Regions from separate parts of the Paenibacillus sp. FSL K6-0108 genome, predicted to be linked through region 3. Evidence: riboswitches for the same ligand, from Rfam matches in the RefSeq annotation. Region 3 holds a riboswitch; each other region holds the start of a gene.
The links. A riboswitch is a leader RNA that binds a small molecule or an ion and turns the genes downstream of it on or off. The one in region 3 is predicted to bind thiamine pyrophosphate.
Positions count from the first base shown of each region.

Region 1: another riboswitch for thiamine pyrophosphate. It lies ahead of thiC (phosphomethylpyrimidine synthase ThiC); the one in region 3 lies ahead of MHB49_RS05115 (ABC transporter ATP-binding protein).
Region 2: another riboswitch for thiamine pyrophosphate. It lies ahead of MHB49_RS20760 (thiamine phosphate synthase); the one in region 3 lies ahead of MHB49_RS05115 (ABC transporter ATP-binding protein).

Region 1 covers NZ_CP150288.1:825,193-830,487, forward strand. The annotation lists gene MHB49_RS04020 (alpha/beta hydrolase) at 60-1,088, opposite strand; gene MHB49_RS04025 (IclR family transcriptional regulator) at 1,447-2,190, shown strand; TPP riboswitch at 2,310-2,423, shown strand; gene thiC (phosphomethylpyrimidine synthase ThiC) at 2,801-4,585, shown strand; gene MHB49_RS04035 (aspartate/glutamate racemase family protein) at 5,097-5,295, opposite strand, start outside.
Region 2 covers NZ_CP150288.1:4,623,386-4,628,680, forward strand. The annotation lists gene MHB49_RS20745 (thiazole synthase) at 1-307, opposite strand, end outside; gene thiS (sulfur carrier protein ThiS) at 311-514, opposite strand; gene thiO (glycine oxidase ThiO) at 477-1,739, opposite strand; gene MHB49_RS20760 (thiamine phosphate synthase) at 1,765-2,418, opposite strand; TPP riboswitch at 2,655-2,764, opposite strand; gene MHB49_RS20765 (ABC-F family ATP-binding cassette domain-containing protein) at 2,898-4,448, opposite strand; gene MHB49_RS20770 (hypothetical protein) at 4,581-5,295, opposite strand, start outside.
Region 3 covers NZ_CP150288.1:1,074,387-1,079,681, reverse strand. The annotation lists gene MHB49_RS05135 (ABC transporter substrate-binding protein) at 1-21, shown strand, start outside; gene MHB49_RS05130 (ABC transporter permease subunit) at 49-834, shown strand; gene MHB49_RS05125 (ATP-binding cassette domain-containing protein) at 859-1,635, shown strand; gene hisC (histidinol-phosphate transaminase) at 1,654-2,781, shown strand; TPP riboswitch at 2,887-2,989, shown strand; gene MHB49_RS05115 (ABC transporter ATP-binding protein) at 3,160-3,927, shown strand; gene MHB49_RS05110 (ABC transporter permease) at 3,914-4,759, shown strand; gene MHB49_RS05105 (ABC transporter substrate-binding protein) at 4,884-5,295, shown strand, end outside.

The sequences.
Region 1 (5,295 bases), 250 kb from region 3:
TGTTGTCCTATGTGTACATAAAAAAAGAGCCCCATAGGGGCTCTTGAATAACCGAATCTTCATGATTCTCCGGTATTGGTATTTTCCACATCATCACTGCTCGTCTTGGTCACATGACTCAGGAATGTGGAGACACGGCGCAGATATTCCTTCGGATGCTCCCGGAAGATCAGCTCATGATGCGCGCCATCCACAATCCATTCGTCGGAATACGGATTGGTCTGGTTGGCAGCGAGCAGCTCCGCAATCGGATAAGGAGCTTTCTCATCCTCGGTACCATGGATGAAGAAAATCGGGAAAGGATAATCCTCCTTCTTGACTTCCTGATACGGGATCTGCTGCAGTCCGGTCCCGTTCAGAACCGGGAACAGCAGGTTCATAATCTCCAGCGTAGGCTGCCGCGGAAGATCTATCTGATTATGGATGTTGTGATACAGCGTATCCGGCTCAAGCAGGAACGTGCTGTCCAAAATCATGGCATCCACATCTTTGGTAATAAGCCCAGTCTGCAGGGCTGTACCTGCACCCATGGAGAAGCCCCATACAACAAGCTCCTGAGCTCCGCGCTGCTTCGCAAACTGGATTGCACCAAGCAGCTGCTGGGACTCGGCTTTGCCGCCTGTGGCGACAGCCTTGTTCACCTGTGAAGCGAAACCATAATCGAACATCACCACATTAAATCCGAGCTGGTGAGCATAGTGGGCCAGATCATACATCGGTACCCAGGTCTCTTCACGATTCGCACCATATCCATGGCTGAATATGATCGTTTTGTTTGCATTATCATCAGCTGGAATATACCAGCCTTGCATCGTCCGACTGCCGTCTGCTGCCGGAAACGTGATATCTTGATACTTCATATTTTTCGCCTGCATGGGATTGGAGAAAACAGGCGCTACGGTTGGATTGGATAACACCCAGGCAATATAACCGTGTAGTGCAATGAAACAAAAGAGCAGAAAAAATACAACGGAGAGCAGCAACGCCACGACAATATGTTTGAACCGGATCAGCCTCGGTGATAACGAAGAAGGCAGATCGGACACTTTCGTTTGCAGCGGGGCTTCGCTCTGGGATGTCGGATACATGATTGCCCCTCCTTTAAAAATCAAATGAAGATAACAACGAGACGAACAGAGCGGATAAATGATTTTTCTGACTACATATGAAGCAAAATCTTAATTTAATATATCTTTATCGTATGTTCCAATATAGTCAAAGTCAATTGATTGAGGCCATTTGTTACGCAATTGTTATATAGTTCTGAAGATATATGGGTATCATTTCCTTAGGGTGCAAAATGCAGGGGATTCTAATTTATAAAAAGAAAATATTTACAATTATTCCTGCCCTAAATGGCGCTTTTTGGTTTACAGATGAGACCGTTTCTCATATAATTTATGTAACCAAGTTTCATGTGATGAAACATGAGGAGGGCAACTTGCCATGGAAGACCGAAAGCTAACCGTCCGGGCTGTGGAACGGGCGCTGGATATATTATTGTGTTTTACCACCCGCAGTGATCTGGGACTCACGGAAATTGCCAGTCAGATCGGTCTGCACAAAAGTACAGTCCATCGTTTGATGGCTACCTTGGAGGACAAAGGGTTCGTGATCAGGGATGCAGCCACCGAGAAATATCGACTCGGCATACGCATCTGGGAACTGTCTGCCCATATGTCTCGCAGCGATGATCCGGCCATTTTGCTTCTTCCTGCAATGGAGCGGCTCAGAGATCGACTGGGTGAAACGGTGAGCTTATACCTGAGAGACGGTAGTGAGCGGATTCGGATTCAAGCCGTGCAGAGTGATCAGGCGATTCGTCGTGTGGCTCCGGTGGGCGTCAGACTACCTTTATCCGTGGGAGCGTCGAGCAAAGTGCTGATGGCTTTTGCCACCGAAGAGGACCGCGAAGATCTGATGAATGGACCGGAATGGCCTGTATTTATTGATCCCGCAGTATATTTGGCACAGATGAAAGACATTCTGGAATATGGCTACGCAACAAGTTACGAGGAACGTGAACCGGGAGCCGCGGCCGTATCTGTACCGATCATGGATCGAAAAGGCAACATTGCTGCTGCCCTGTCCGTATCTGGGCCTGTTAGTCGCCTCTCGCAGGAGACGTTGCATGAATACGCACCTGTGCTGAAGGAAGCTGCTGCGCAGATGGGACTTATGTTATCCTGATTTTATATTCTGGAATATAAAGGTTGTTTTTATGTTTCGGTTGCGCTACTCTGTAATGGAGGGCCCAAATGGGTCAGCAGAATTGCATATGAATCTGCGGCTACGATGCTGCAACTTGTTAACGTTACTGGGGGAGTCCGAATTGTCCGGACTGAGACGGAATCGCATGAGATTCCGGACCCTTTGCACCTGATCTGGATCATACCAGCGTAGGGAAGTAATCGGCGATACGACCACGAACACCATATGATGTAACTTATGGATATGGATAGCTCCACCAAGGAGTCTCTATAAGGTACGTTATTGGTGATGGACATAAGCCGGTTCCCTTGGGAACCGGCTTTTTTATACAGTAAACAGGCAGAAGCCGGTGCCAGAGATGCTTTTGGATGAGAGCGGGGAGCCGATGGCGGGCATGGGGCGAAGACCTTTTGCTTCGACTGTCTGTATTACTTGAATTGCATGTCCCTATATTCTGTCGTATGGTCGCTCTATCTTTTTCTATGTTGTGGATGATTTGGTCTTGTGCACAGGCAGTACAATCCAGGCAACCACCAATGAGGAGGAGACAAGAGCGATGAGCACAGGGAATCAAACGGGACAAGAAGCGATGGGACAGGACAAACAGGATCAGCAGTTGGCAAAGGAAAAAGGTACGGCCGGACGGGTTCAGCCCTTCCCGGGCAGCCGTAAAGTGTACATTCAGGGCTCGCGACCGGACATTGCCGTACCGGAGCGTGAAATTGCCCTTCATGACACGAACACTCCCCAAGGGGTGGAGCATAACGAACCGCTGCGTGTCTACGATACGAGCGGACCGATGACCGATCCCGGATTTCATGCCGACATCCGGGCAGGACTGCCAGCGCTTCGTACCCGCTGGATTACGGAGCGTGAAGATGTTGAAGCCTATCAGGGACGAACGGTAAAACCGGAGGATAACGGCTTGAAACCGGGAGGGAAGCGAGCTGGAGCCGAGGTGTATCCGGGCTTGCGTGGCAAACCATTGCGAGCACAGGCAGGGCGCTGTGTGACCCAGATGCATTATGCACGGCAGGGACTGATCACACCGGAGATGGAGTTCGCCGCCATTCGTGAGGGCGTAGAGCCGGAGTTTGTGCGACAGGAGCTGGCGAGCGGCAGGGCGATCCTGCCGTCAAACATCAATCACCCGGAGAGTGAGCCGATGCTGATCGGGCGTCATTTTCATGTGAAGATCAATGCGAACATCGGAAACTCTGCGGTATCCTCCTCCATCGAGGAAGAGGTGGAGAAGATGACTTGGGCGGTACGCTGGGGTTCGGATACGGTGATGGATCTCTCCACAGGCAAGGATATTCATACGACCCGCGAATGGATCATCCGCAATTCTCCTGTGCCGATCGGAACAGTACCGCTCTATCAGGCGCTGGAGAAGGTCAATGGGGAAGCCGAAGCACTGACCTGGGATTTGTATCGTGACACGCTCATAGAGCAGGCAGAGCAGGGTGTGGACTATTTTACGATCCATGCAGGCGTGCTGCTTCGTTATATTCCGATGACCGCCAAACGTATGACGGGCATTGTGTCTCGGGGTGGGTCCATTATGGCAGCATGGTGTCTTGCGCATCATCAGGAGAATTTTCTGTATACCCATTTTGAAGAAATCTGCGAGATTATGAAAAGGTATGACGTGGCATTCTCGCTCGGAGACGGACTGCGCCCTGGAAGCATCTACGATGCGAATGATGAAGCCCAGATGGCGGAACTGGCTACGCTTGGTGAACTAACACAAATCGCCTGGAAGCATGATGTGCAGGTGATGATTGAAGGTCCGGGACATGTGCCGATGCACAAGATCAAGGAGAATGTCGATCTGCAAATGGAGATTTGCAAGGAGGCGCCGTTCTATACGCTGGGTCCTCTGACAACCGATATTGCACCAGGATATGACCATATTACCTCGGCAATTGGGGCTGCGATGATCGGCTGGTTCGGTACGTCGATGCTCTGTTATGTTACGCCAAAAGAACATCTGGGCCTGCCCAACAAGGATGATGTGCGGGAAGGGGTAATCGCCTACAAAATCGCTGCACATGCCGCTGATCTGGCGAAAGGTCACCCACGTGCCCAGCTGCGGGACGATGCGCTGTCCAAGGCACGGTTCGAGTTCCGCTGGCGCGACCAGTTCAACCTGTCGCTGGACCCGGAACGTGCGCTGTCCTACCACGATGAGACGTTGCCAGCCGAAGGGGCCAAGGAAGCTCATTTCTGCTCCATGTGCGGGCCGAAATTTTGCAGCATGCGTATTACGCAGGATATTCGTGCTTTTGCGGCAGACAAAGGCTTGTCCGAGAATGAGGCCGTGGCAGCGGGCATGCAGGAAAAGGCAGAAGAATACCGGACACGCCCTTAGGCGTCGTTACAGCCCAATCTGGGCGGCCTGACATGGTGAATAGCCGTTCCTTTCCGTGATTGCGGAGAAGAGCGGCCTCTTACTTGGTATGTGGTCCGCACACTTAACTTCGAAGGACAAGGATAACGACACAACATATTTTATCAGTTATAGGTTGATTGTCTCTCAGATGTTTAATAAAATGAATATAAGTGAAAAACAAATAAGAGTAGCCAGGCCAATGGCTACTCCTGCACAGCATTTGCGGTAGGTATTCCTCCAAGTGCAGCATAGTTCAGACGAAGTGACCTGTCAGGCCGTCAACCTGTGGCGGGTCACTTCTTTTTACGGTCGATGTATGTCAGGAGCGCAATAATTAGCATTGCGAACACGATTACGTCGTTGAAAGAGAAGTTCATAGGATCACCTCCCACCGGAGGCAACCTATTTCCCACCACAAATTGGCTGTACAAAATAATTATACCATTCTAAAGTCTCTCATTCGAGAGTCTTTTTATTTGGCTTCATGAGTTCAACACTTAACTTTGACCAAGCTCAACTTCTTCTCCAAATACTCCGCAACCGATGCCAGCGGGCTGTAGATCGCCATACCTGTGTCTGCTGTGACCCGCGCTGCTGCGGGAGCCATGGACAGTTGAGCGGCGACTACCGTGCGATCCGGGTACTGTTCAGCAATTTGCTGTAATCCGGTGCTCACCGCTGCAAGATAG
Region 2 (5,295 bases), 3.5 Mb from region 3:
CATCGCCGATGACTTCCACTTTTATCATATCACAAAGACCCGAAGCCCGAGCAAGTTCAGCAATTCGCACAGCTTCCTCTGCCGTTGAAGCACCAGCTGTATTGGGAAGCAGCGTATACCTTTTTAAGTCCAATGTGTCCAGAAAATGCTGTTTGTTCCGATCCTCCAGATTCAAACGCCGAACTGCAAATGTTAATACTTCCGTACCTGAAGCTTCAACCGCCTGGCTTTGCACTTCCAAGTCCGAAAATTTGCCTGTACCCAAAAGCAATCTGGACTCAAATGTATAATTTCCAATCCTCAACATAGTTCAACCGCCTCCCACAAAATGTACAATTTCAATTCGATCTCCGTCTTTTATTGCCGTTGTCTCATGATATTCACGTGTTAAAATTTGCCGATTCAATTCAACCACGACGGTTTTAACTTGCAAATTAAATGATTGGAGCAATTTGTCCACACGATCTATGCTATCTTCAATTTGCATGGTTTGTCCGTTGACAATGATATTCACTGAGTATCTCCTTTCGGTTCATACGATTTGGACTAAGATCCTGAATTCCCAACTCTTCAGAAGTTTTACCGTAGATCAAATCAGCCATTAAGCTGCCCGTAATCGCACTAAGCAGTATGCCATTACGATAGTGTCCAAAAGCAGCGAATAAGCCGGGAATACTATCACAAGCCCCTATATAGGGCAATCCATCCGGGGTCGAAGGTCTAACTCCTGCCCATGCCCGAAGAAAATGCGCTTCCTTCATGCCAGGTACCCAGCTTGTCGCAGCAGTAAGCAATTTCTGAATGCCTTGAACTGAGACTTTTGTATCTGTTTTTCCAGGAAGGCTGGTTGCACCGAGCCACACTTCTCCATTGGCTTTGGGCACAATATATATATCCTCTGCATAGACCGTTTTGTCAGGTCTGAAACCAACATGATGGGGTGAGAACTGCACCGCTGCAATTTCACCCTTCACAGGCAAAACAGGTAAACCAATGTCCACTTGTTTCATCAACTCATCTCCATGTAACCCTGTTGCAACAATGACATTCTTCGATGTCATCGTTCCTATTGAAGTCTTGATTCCCTGCACTCCGTTGAAATCCGTATGCAAGCGGACATCCTGAACACCTTCCACCACCCTTGCTCCCATGGCTTGGGCCGATCTGACATAAGCCTGAGTTAGATGGACAGGAAGAACTTCGCTCTCGGAAGGTCTGTAATATGCACCGTACGTATTCCTGTTCAACCATGACGCTTCCTGTTGAACAGCGACACGATCCCACCAAATGGGTTTTTCAGAGAAATTCGAAGATCGGCTATTTTTGTAATCGCTGACCTCACTGTATGAACGAAAAGGAGTAATAAAACCACTCTGTTGCAGCCCCATATCTACTCCGCTAAGCGAACTGATTCGTTCCTTTTGCTCATGAAGCAGCGCTTTGCTTTGCCGTGCAAGCTTCGCCATCACAGCATGAGTGAATTCCTCACTGTCAGCAGCAAGCATTCCGGCGGCTGCGCTGGAAGTTCCCCCGGCAATTCGCGCACGCTCAACCAGAAGAACGTCATGGCCTCGGGTTGCGAGTTCACATGCGATGGCACATCCGATAACTCCTCCGCCTACAATAATGGTTTCTGCATGCAGTTTTCCTCGAATTTCGGTTCCAGCTTTTCTCATGGGTACCGTTCCTGGATGAAAATTTGAACGATTCCCACTTCTATTTTTTGCTTCCTCACTCATGATCTCATCTCCTTGATTCGGCGTACTACTCTGAATACACGATCGCCTGCCGCAATGAAGCTGCGGCCAGTTCTGGCCTATCGTTCGTCCAAATCGTTGAAATCACAGCCGCTCCTCTGGCACCAGCAGTCCGAATGGCAGCAATATGCTCAGGTCCAATCCCGCCAATCGCGATCACCGGAATCGAAACATTGGAGCACACCTCAGCCAATGCACTAAGCCCTCTAGGTTCACAATTTGGTTTACTACTTGAATGATAGACATGCCCATAGAAGAGATAGTCCGCACCACGTTCTTCAGCAACTTTTGCTTCTTCCAGCGAATGAACCGATATCCCTAAGCGGGGCCGATCGACTATCCTCAACACATCCTTATCATAGCGGCGAATAACTGCTTGACCCCAATGCACACCACCAAACAAAGCATGTTGATCCAGCTGATCTAGGCCGTTCATAACAATTCGATTAGATGGAACACCTTGTGTTTTTAAATTTTGTGCCCAATCCATCTGCTGCTCAGGGTTCAGCTTTTTTTCCCGAATGTGGATATAATCGACCCACCTCCAAATATCCTTAGCTGTATTCAGGAAAGAGTCCCTATCTCCTGTACCTGATGAAACCACATGCAGTTCGAATGATTGTGTTTTTACATGTTTGTGGAAGTTTGCCGTCCTGTTCACCCTCCTCTTGCATGATTTAAGCCGATCTAAAACAACAAAAAAAGCCACTCCCGTAGGGAGTGGCCACGAATTTAAAATTCATGAATCAACTAAATGACTGTTGCATGCAATTACTCTATACATAACGCATAACCCACTATGAAACCATCCATAGTCGCAACGTAGTATACCTGGAAACCGCATGATTCATCTTGCAGGCAATATCGCAAAATCATCGATAACACCCTTTGTCATTAGCTGAAAACGCGCCACTTCCCTACGCTGGTATGATCCAGATCAGGTGCAAAGGGTCCGGAATCGCATTCTTCCATCTCAGCCGCGTCGTGCGGCCCCCCTAGTGTTCATATGAAGCTGAAGCCTATGTTACCATAGACTCCATTTTTTGTCACCGTACTTTTATTATATTCATTCATATCCCTAGTAAAAGGAAATATGGTTTTCGAAGTTGGTGTACTTGTGGGAAGAATAGCTCAAAGAAACTATTGTTTCTCAGACCAAGCTTCAACATCCCACGTTTTGGTAACCCAACCTTCATAGAATTCAGGTTCATGGGATACGAGCAGTACGGTACCCTTGAATTCTTGCAAGGCACGTTTCAGTTCCGCCTTGGCCGTCACATCCAAATGGTTTGTAGGCTCATCGAACAATATCCAATTGCTTTCACGCATCAGAAGTTTACACAAACGAACTTTAGCTTGTTCACCACCACTAAGTGCGTTAAGTGGACGGGTGATATGCTCATTTTTCAATCCGCAGCGTGCAAGATGGCCTCGAACTTCATTCTGTGTCAGATGAGAAAATTCATTCCACACATCTTCAATTGGGGTAATATTACCTGCACGTACTTCCTGTTCGAAATAGGCTGTTTCCAAATAGTCACCCAAGAAGGTCTTTCCGCTGATTGGCGGGATTTTACCCAAAATAGTTTTGAGCAGTGTGGATTTACCTACACCGTTACAGCCAACAATGGCAATTTTCTCACCACGCTCAATCGTCATCGTCATTTTGGGCAATAAGGCATACGTATACCCTATTTCAAAATCAATGCCCTCAAAGACGGTTTTACTACTCGCCCGGGCATCCTTGAATTTGAATGTGGGTTTGGCCGCTTCGTCTGGACGATCAATCCGTTCAATCTTGCCGAGCTGCTTTTCACGGCTCTTGGCACGACCGGAAGTGGAAGCGCGGGCTTTGTTCCGCTGAATGAAATCTTCCTGCTTCTTGATATATTCCTGCTGTTTCTCATAAGCATCAATATGCTGCGCCTTATTCATGTCGGCCATTTCAAGGAATTTGTTATAGTTCGCTGAATAACGCGTCAATTTGGCAAATTCCAAATGATAAATAACGTTAACGACCTCATTCATAAACTCCGTATCATGCGAAATCAGAATAAACGCATACGGATAATCCTTCAGGTAACGTGTCAGCCATTCAATGTGTTCTACATCAAGGTAGTTCGTCGGCTCATCCAGCAGAAGTGCTGTAGGTTTCTCCAGTAAAAGCTTGGCAAGCAATACCTTTGTACGCTGACCACCACTAAGCGCGGCCACGTCACGATCCAGACCGATGGCGGACAAGCCAAGACCATTTGCCATCTCTTCTACTTTCACATCAATCAGATAAAAATCACCTTGCTCCAATTGTTCCTGAATGTCACCCATTTCTTCCAGCAACGATTCGAGCTTATCTGCATCGGCGTCTGCCATCTGATCGGTGATGGACATCATTTCTTTCTCCAGCTCAAGCAATGGCAGGAACGCATCCTTCAACACATCACGAATCGTTTTTCCAGGCGTGAGCTTGGTATGCTGATCCAGATATCCATAACGAACTTTGGGGGTCCATTCGACCTTCCCTTCGTCCTTTAACAATTTCCCGGTAAGGATGTTCATCAATGTGGACTTGCCCACACCATTTGCACCAACAAGGCCTACACGTTCTCCGGCAAGTAAACGAAAAGATACATTTTTAAATAACGTGCGGTCTCCAAAATTGTGACTCACGTTCTCTACTGTCAATAAACTCATAAGATGAGGTTGCTCCTATCTATTGGACATTACTATCGTTCCGAAACCCTATTTTAGCACAGGTATCGCCTTTTCTGAAAGTAATGTAAACCTCTCACCAAACCTCAGTTTTTTATTACAAAAAGACTGCCGTTAATTTAACGAACAGTTAAACTCAAAATATCCTTGCGCTGCCGCTTGTTTGGCATTTGTAAACACTTCTTCGGCTCTATAACCATTGCTACATGTGGAAGGGTAATAATATTTAATTCCACTTACCGGATCAACTCCGCCAACAATAGCTGTTTTCTTAACCAGTCTGCCACCACCGATAGCATAATTGTTAATTTTTTGGTTACCTACAGGTATTCCCTGAATAAAAGCCATAAGGCCCGTGTCATTTAACGAATTGTACCAGTCTTCCTGTGAAATTAAAGGCATGGTAAAGGTATAGGAAACACCATTCCTTCTTGCAAACTCATTATGCCGGTTGATTACATCTGCCAAATCTTCCTGCACACTTGTCACGATCCGACTTCGTCTGACCTGCTCAAACGTCTCGGCATTTTGAAGCAGAGGGATTTGCGTGCTGGAGGCCAGTTCTTTCTGAAAACCTTCCACCCACTTCCCCAAGCCGGCATCATAGGCATACACATACCCATCGAGTGTGAAGTTAATACTGCTACCGTTTGAATCAAAATATGTATAGGGCTTTTTGGGACTCCATACCTGCCTAAATAAATCTTCAGGGTTTCCGGTAAGCTCTGTTTCATTCGCCAAAATATAGTAACCATCATAATCCAACATGACCAGTGCAGGAATGTAATTAAACATGGCCCGTATCGCAGCAGGATCATCCTGGATTCCC
Region 3 (5,295 bases):
CCAGCTCCAGGTAGCCAATAATGAACGAAGCAAGGAGGTAGGCATAACGTGCGGTCCAACACCTTTAACCGGGCATGGTTTAACCGATTTATTCCTTTTGTTGTACCACTACTCATTCTGGCTCTGTGGCAATGGCTGACTGCATCCGGAGTTGTTGCAGCCAATATTTTGCCCCGTCCCGCTCAGGTACTGGAGGCCTTCATTCGTCTGCTTCGTAACGGTGAACTACTGAACAATATCAGTATAAGCGCCAAGCGAGCTTTGGGAGGATTCCTCATTGGTGGGGGTCTCGGTTTCCTTCTGGGTGTGCTGAACGGCATCTCCTCCCTTGCGGAAAAGATCGCTGACTCCTCGGTGCAGATGATCCGCAACATTCCGCATCTGTCCTTGATCCCCCTCGTTATTGTGTGGTTCGGGATCGGTGAAGAAGCCAAATTATTTCTCGTTTCCCTGGGTGTATTCTTTCCGGTATATCTGAATACGTTCCACGGCATACGATCGGTTGATCCCGGTCTGATTGAAATGGGCAAAGTATATGGACTCAGCCGCTGGTCCCTTTATAAGGACATTATCCTGCCTGGTGCACTGCCTTCCATTCTGGTGGGCATTCGATATGCACTTGGCATTATGTGGCTGACCCTCATCGTAGCCGAGACGGTTGCAGCGGATGCGGGGATTGGATACATGGCAATGAACGCGCGGGAATTCATGCAGATGGACGTCATCGTCTTAAGCATTCTGCTATATGCTCTGCTGGGCAAGTTGTCCGATACCATCGCCAAATGGCTGGAACGGCGCTGGCTGCGCTGGAACCCGGCTCTATCCCGCAAGTAAAGCCAAAGGAGCGTGAATTAATCCATGAGCACAAGTCAGATCAGCCCTTTTCTTCAAGTAGATAGGGTTCAGAAATCGTATGATCAGCGGATGATTCTATCCGACATCAATGTCAATGTAAGACAAGGGGAATTTGTAGCCATCGTTGGACGAAGCGGTTGTGGCAAAAGCACGTTGCTGCGTCTGATCGCTGGGCTGGAATCCCCCTCTTCCGGAAGCGTTATGCTGGGTAACAGAAAGCTTGGCAGTACAGCACCCGAGACACGGTTTCTGTTTCAGGAAGCCCGGCTGCTGCCTTGGAAATCCGTGCTCGACAATGTACGACTGGGCATCCCCGACAAGAACAAGGAAGATGCACGCCAGTCGCTTCGCAATGTAGGACTTGAAGAGCGTGAAGGTGATTGGCCGGGGGTATTATCTGGCGGACAAAAACAACGTGTCGCCTTGGCACGGGCACTCGCTAGTCATCCACGCTTACTGCTGCTGGATGAACCGCTGGGTGCATTGGATGCATTAACCCGAATTGAGATGCAGCAATTAATCGAACGTTTGTGGGTAGAAGAAGATCTGACCGTCATTCTGGTCACGCATGATGTCAGCGAGGCGGTTGCGCTGGCAGATAGGGTGCTGTTAATCGAAGATGGTCATATAACGATGGATACCCGAATTACACTGGAGCGGCCACGCGTTCGGGACAGCGGGTTTGCTCATTTTGAAAACCTGATTCTGAATCGCTTGTTGACTCCTCCACAAGAGACACCACAGCAGATTGCCCAGAAACAGATATCATTCTCGATCTAATTCCACTGGAAAGAAGGCATGATTATGCAATCCCTCTCACCCGTACCCTCTCCTCCTGTTAAAGACCTGTTAAATCGAATCCCAGCTTATACGCCTGCCAAATCCATGGAACAGATCCGGCGGGAGTTGGGACTGGAAAGTGTCGATCGACTCGCAGCAAACGAGAATCCGTTTGGTTCCTCTCCCCTGGCAGCGGAAGCGGTCAGATCGCTGAGTTCCGATCTCTTGGCTCAATACCCCGACGGTTCCAGCCAACTGCTGCGTGACAAACTTGCGGAACGTCTGGGGGTGCGTACCTCCCAACTGGTATTTGGCAGTGGATCATTCGAGCTCCTCACCCTTACCGCCCAAGCTTATCTTAATCCCGGCGAGGAATCACTCATTCCGGTGCCCTCCTTTAACTGGTATAAGGGCGCTACGCTGCTGGCAGGCGGGGTCATTCATGAAGTGCCTTTGGTCAACCATTCACTGGACCTGGAGCAATTCCGGCAACGGATTAATACTTCTACCCGAATCATCTGGCTGTGCAATCCGAATAATCCAACCGGAACCATTTTCACAGCAGAGGCCCTGCTTGGTTTACTCGAACATGTTCCCTCCCATGTCGTGGTTGTCCTGGACGAAGCGTATTATGAATTCGCAGAAAATGAAGATTATCCTGATACGGTTAAGCTGCTGGAGCAATATAATAATCTGATTATTTTGCGGACCTTCTCCAAAATATATGGACTGGCCGGCCTGCGAATCGGATATGGCATCGGGAATGAAAGCATCATTGAAGGCATTAATCGGGTCAAACTGCCCATCAGTCTGACAGCCACATCCCAAGCCGCTGCTTCGGCCAGCCTGGATGATCATGAATTTGTTTCTCACTGCCTGCACTACAATCGTCAAGGACGGGAAACGTTAATGCAGTCCTTTGATCAGTGGAAATTACCCTACATCCCTTCCGAAACCAATTTCATCATGGTTGATCTGTTGCAGGATAGTGGTCCGATTACCAAAGAATTGTTGAACAGAGGCATCTCTGTCCGCGGCGGTGCCGAATTCGGTATGCCTACCTGGCTTCGGATTACGATTGGCACACCTGAGCAGATTGCCCGTCTGATCGTTGAGCTTGATTCACTGTTACATTCAAACGATTAGAATAGGTTACTTTCCTAACTCTCATTACGCACACTTCTTTTAAGCCGCCCTCTTTACATTCTGCTTGCATGTGATATATGCTGAACACACAACTGCATATCTTAATCATTGCACTAGGGGAGCCTTGCGGCTGAGACGAATCGAATGATTCGGACCCTTTGAACCTGATCTGGATCATACCAGCGGAGGGAAGTGGAGCGGCCTTTCAGTAAGCGGATTTTTTCATGTTGATGATGAAATTTAATGTGAATTGAACTTACAGACCCACTCATTTCTCCGGAAATGGGTGGGTCTTTTTCGCATTCTTCGGGCAGATCAGAAGGTGTAATTAAAGATCACGCAGTTTGAAGTTTGAATAATAAAGGGGAACGGATCGAGATGGATAACGACATAACCATTCACAACATGAGCTACGCTTTCCCGGGAAAAAGGGATTCCCCCGTGCTCTCCAATGTGTCGATGCGTGTAGCCAAAGGCGAATTTGTCTCGCTCATCGGTTCCAGCGGCTCCGGTAAAAGCACCCTTTTCAAGCTGCTGGCAGGCCTGCTTGAGCCAACCCACGGAACCATTGAAATTCCCTGGGTTCAAGAAGGAAAGCGACTGGGGCAGGTTGCCTACATGCCGCAAAAGGACCTCCTATTATCCTGGAGAACCGTCATGGAGAATTGCATGCTCCCCGCTGAACTTGCTGCAGATCGGCAGGATAAGGTAAGGATTCGAGCGGACATTCTTGCTGGTCTCGACAGATTTGGCTTATCCGGCCACGTGCATGCATACCCGGACGAGCTGTCAGGTGGCATGCGCCAGCGTGTCGCGCTGCTTCGTACGTTGTTGACAGGTGGCGAACTCATGCTGCTGGATGAACCATTCGGCGCACTCGATGCCCTAACCAAACGGGAGATGCATCGCTGGCTGCTGGAGCTCTGGGAAGGTCTGGGCAAAACCGTGTTGTTCATCACACATGACATTGAAGAAGCCCTGCTGCTCAGTGATCGGATTATTCTGTTAACTCCGGTGGGCCAAGGCCAACAGCTGCAGGATCTGACGGTACCTTTGCCACGTCCAAGACATTCGGACATGATCTACGAACCGGCTCTCGTTCAGATGAGACGACGACTGGAGGAACAATTGCATGCGACACGGTAACTTGAGAGATAGCATGAAGCATAGCGTACGAGGTTGGCTTGCCCGTTATGGTCTGTTTCTTTTGCTCATGCTCTTGCTGCTTGTCATCTGGGAGTGGATTGTGCGTATGGGATGGGTGCCCTCCTTCATCATTCCAGCCCCGACGGCGATTGCCCGTTCGATGTATGAGCATCGCCACCTCCTGCTGGCCTTACATCTGCCCGCTACCTTGATGGAAATTGTCGTTGGTTTTGGCATGTCTATTGGTGCCGGAATTGCGCTTGCAACAGGCATGCATATGAACCGATCGATTGAAAAGGCCTTATATCCATTTGTTGTGATCAGTCAGACCATCCCGCTGATTGCCCTGTCTCCTGTCTTTATCCTGTGGTTTGGCTACACGCTGTGGAGCAAAGTCGCAGTGGTGTTCCTGATCGCATTTTTCCCGATTGTGGTGAGCACCTATGATGGTCTGCGCCAGGGTGATCCGGAGCAGCGTGAACTGCTGCTGACGATGGGCGCCAGCAAGTGGGATATTTTTCGCAAACTCCAGATTCCACTTGCCCTTCCCTCCTTCTTTTCGGGACTGAAAATGTCTGTGGTGTATTGTGTGGTCGGTGCAACGATCGGAGAATGGCTCGGTGGAAGCAAGGGCCTTGGTTACTTCAGCCGCAGAATGTCGAGCAATATGAACACGGATGCCATGTTCGCCGCCATTGTACTGTTATCCCTGCTCGGTATCGCCCTGTTTGTACTCATTGCTTGGATGGAGAAAAGATTCGGTACATCACGTCATGCAGGTAGAAGAAAAGCTGGATCATTTCCGGAGGCAGACCTACCAAAACAGACGTAGTGTGCATTGCCCAATCCACCTGCTATCGGCTGGAAACCTATTACAGCACAGCGTTATCCATATCTCCAGAATGTAGAATTTATGAATTATTAATCAGATAAAAGGAAATGAGGAATTTGAAGCTATGAAGAAAAAACATATTTACTCCCTGCTCCCCATTCTGCTCATGACCCTGTTGCTGATCGTCAGCGGATGCGGAAATACGGGTACCAACACACCTGCCACAGATTCAACTTCCAATGCAAAAGATACAGAATCATCTGCGGCCGAGAGGTCATCGGAATCCAAAGACAAACTGTCCATCATGCTTGATTGGTACCCGAATGCAGTGCATTCCTTCATCTATGTTGCTCAGGAAAAAGGTTACTTCGCGGATCAAGGTCTGGAAGTTGATATTCAGATGCCTGCCGATACCAATGACTCACTCAAACTTGTTGCCGCCGGGAAAATCGATCTGGCGCTGAGCTATCAGCCGCAAATCTTGCTCGCTCGTGGGGAAAACATTCCTGTACGTTCGATTGCAGCCGTCGTTCGGC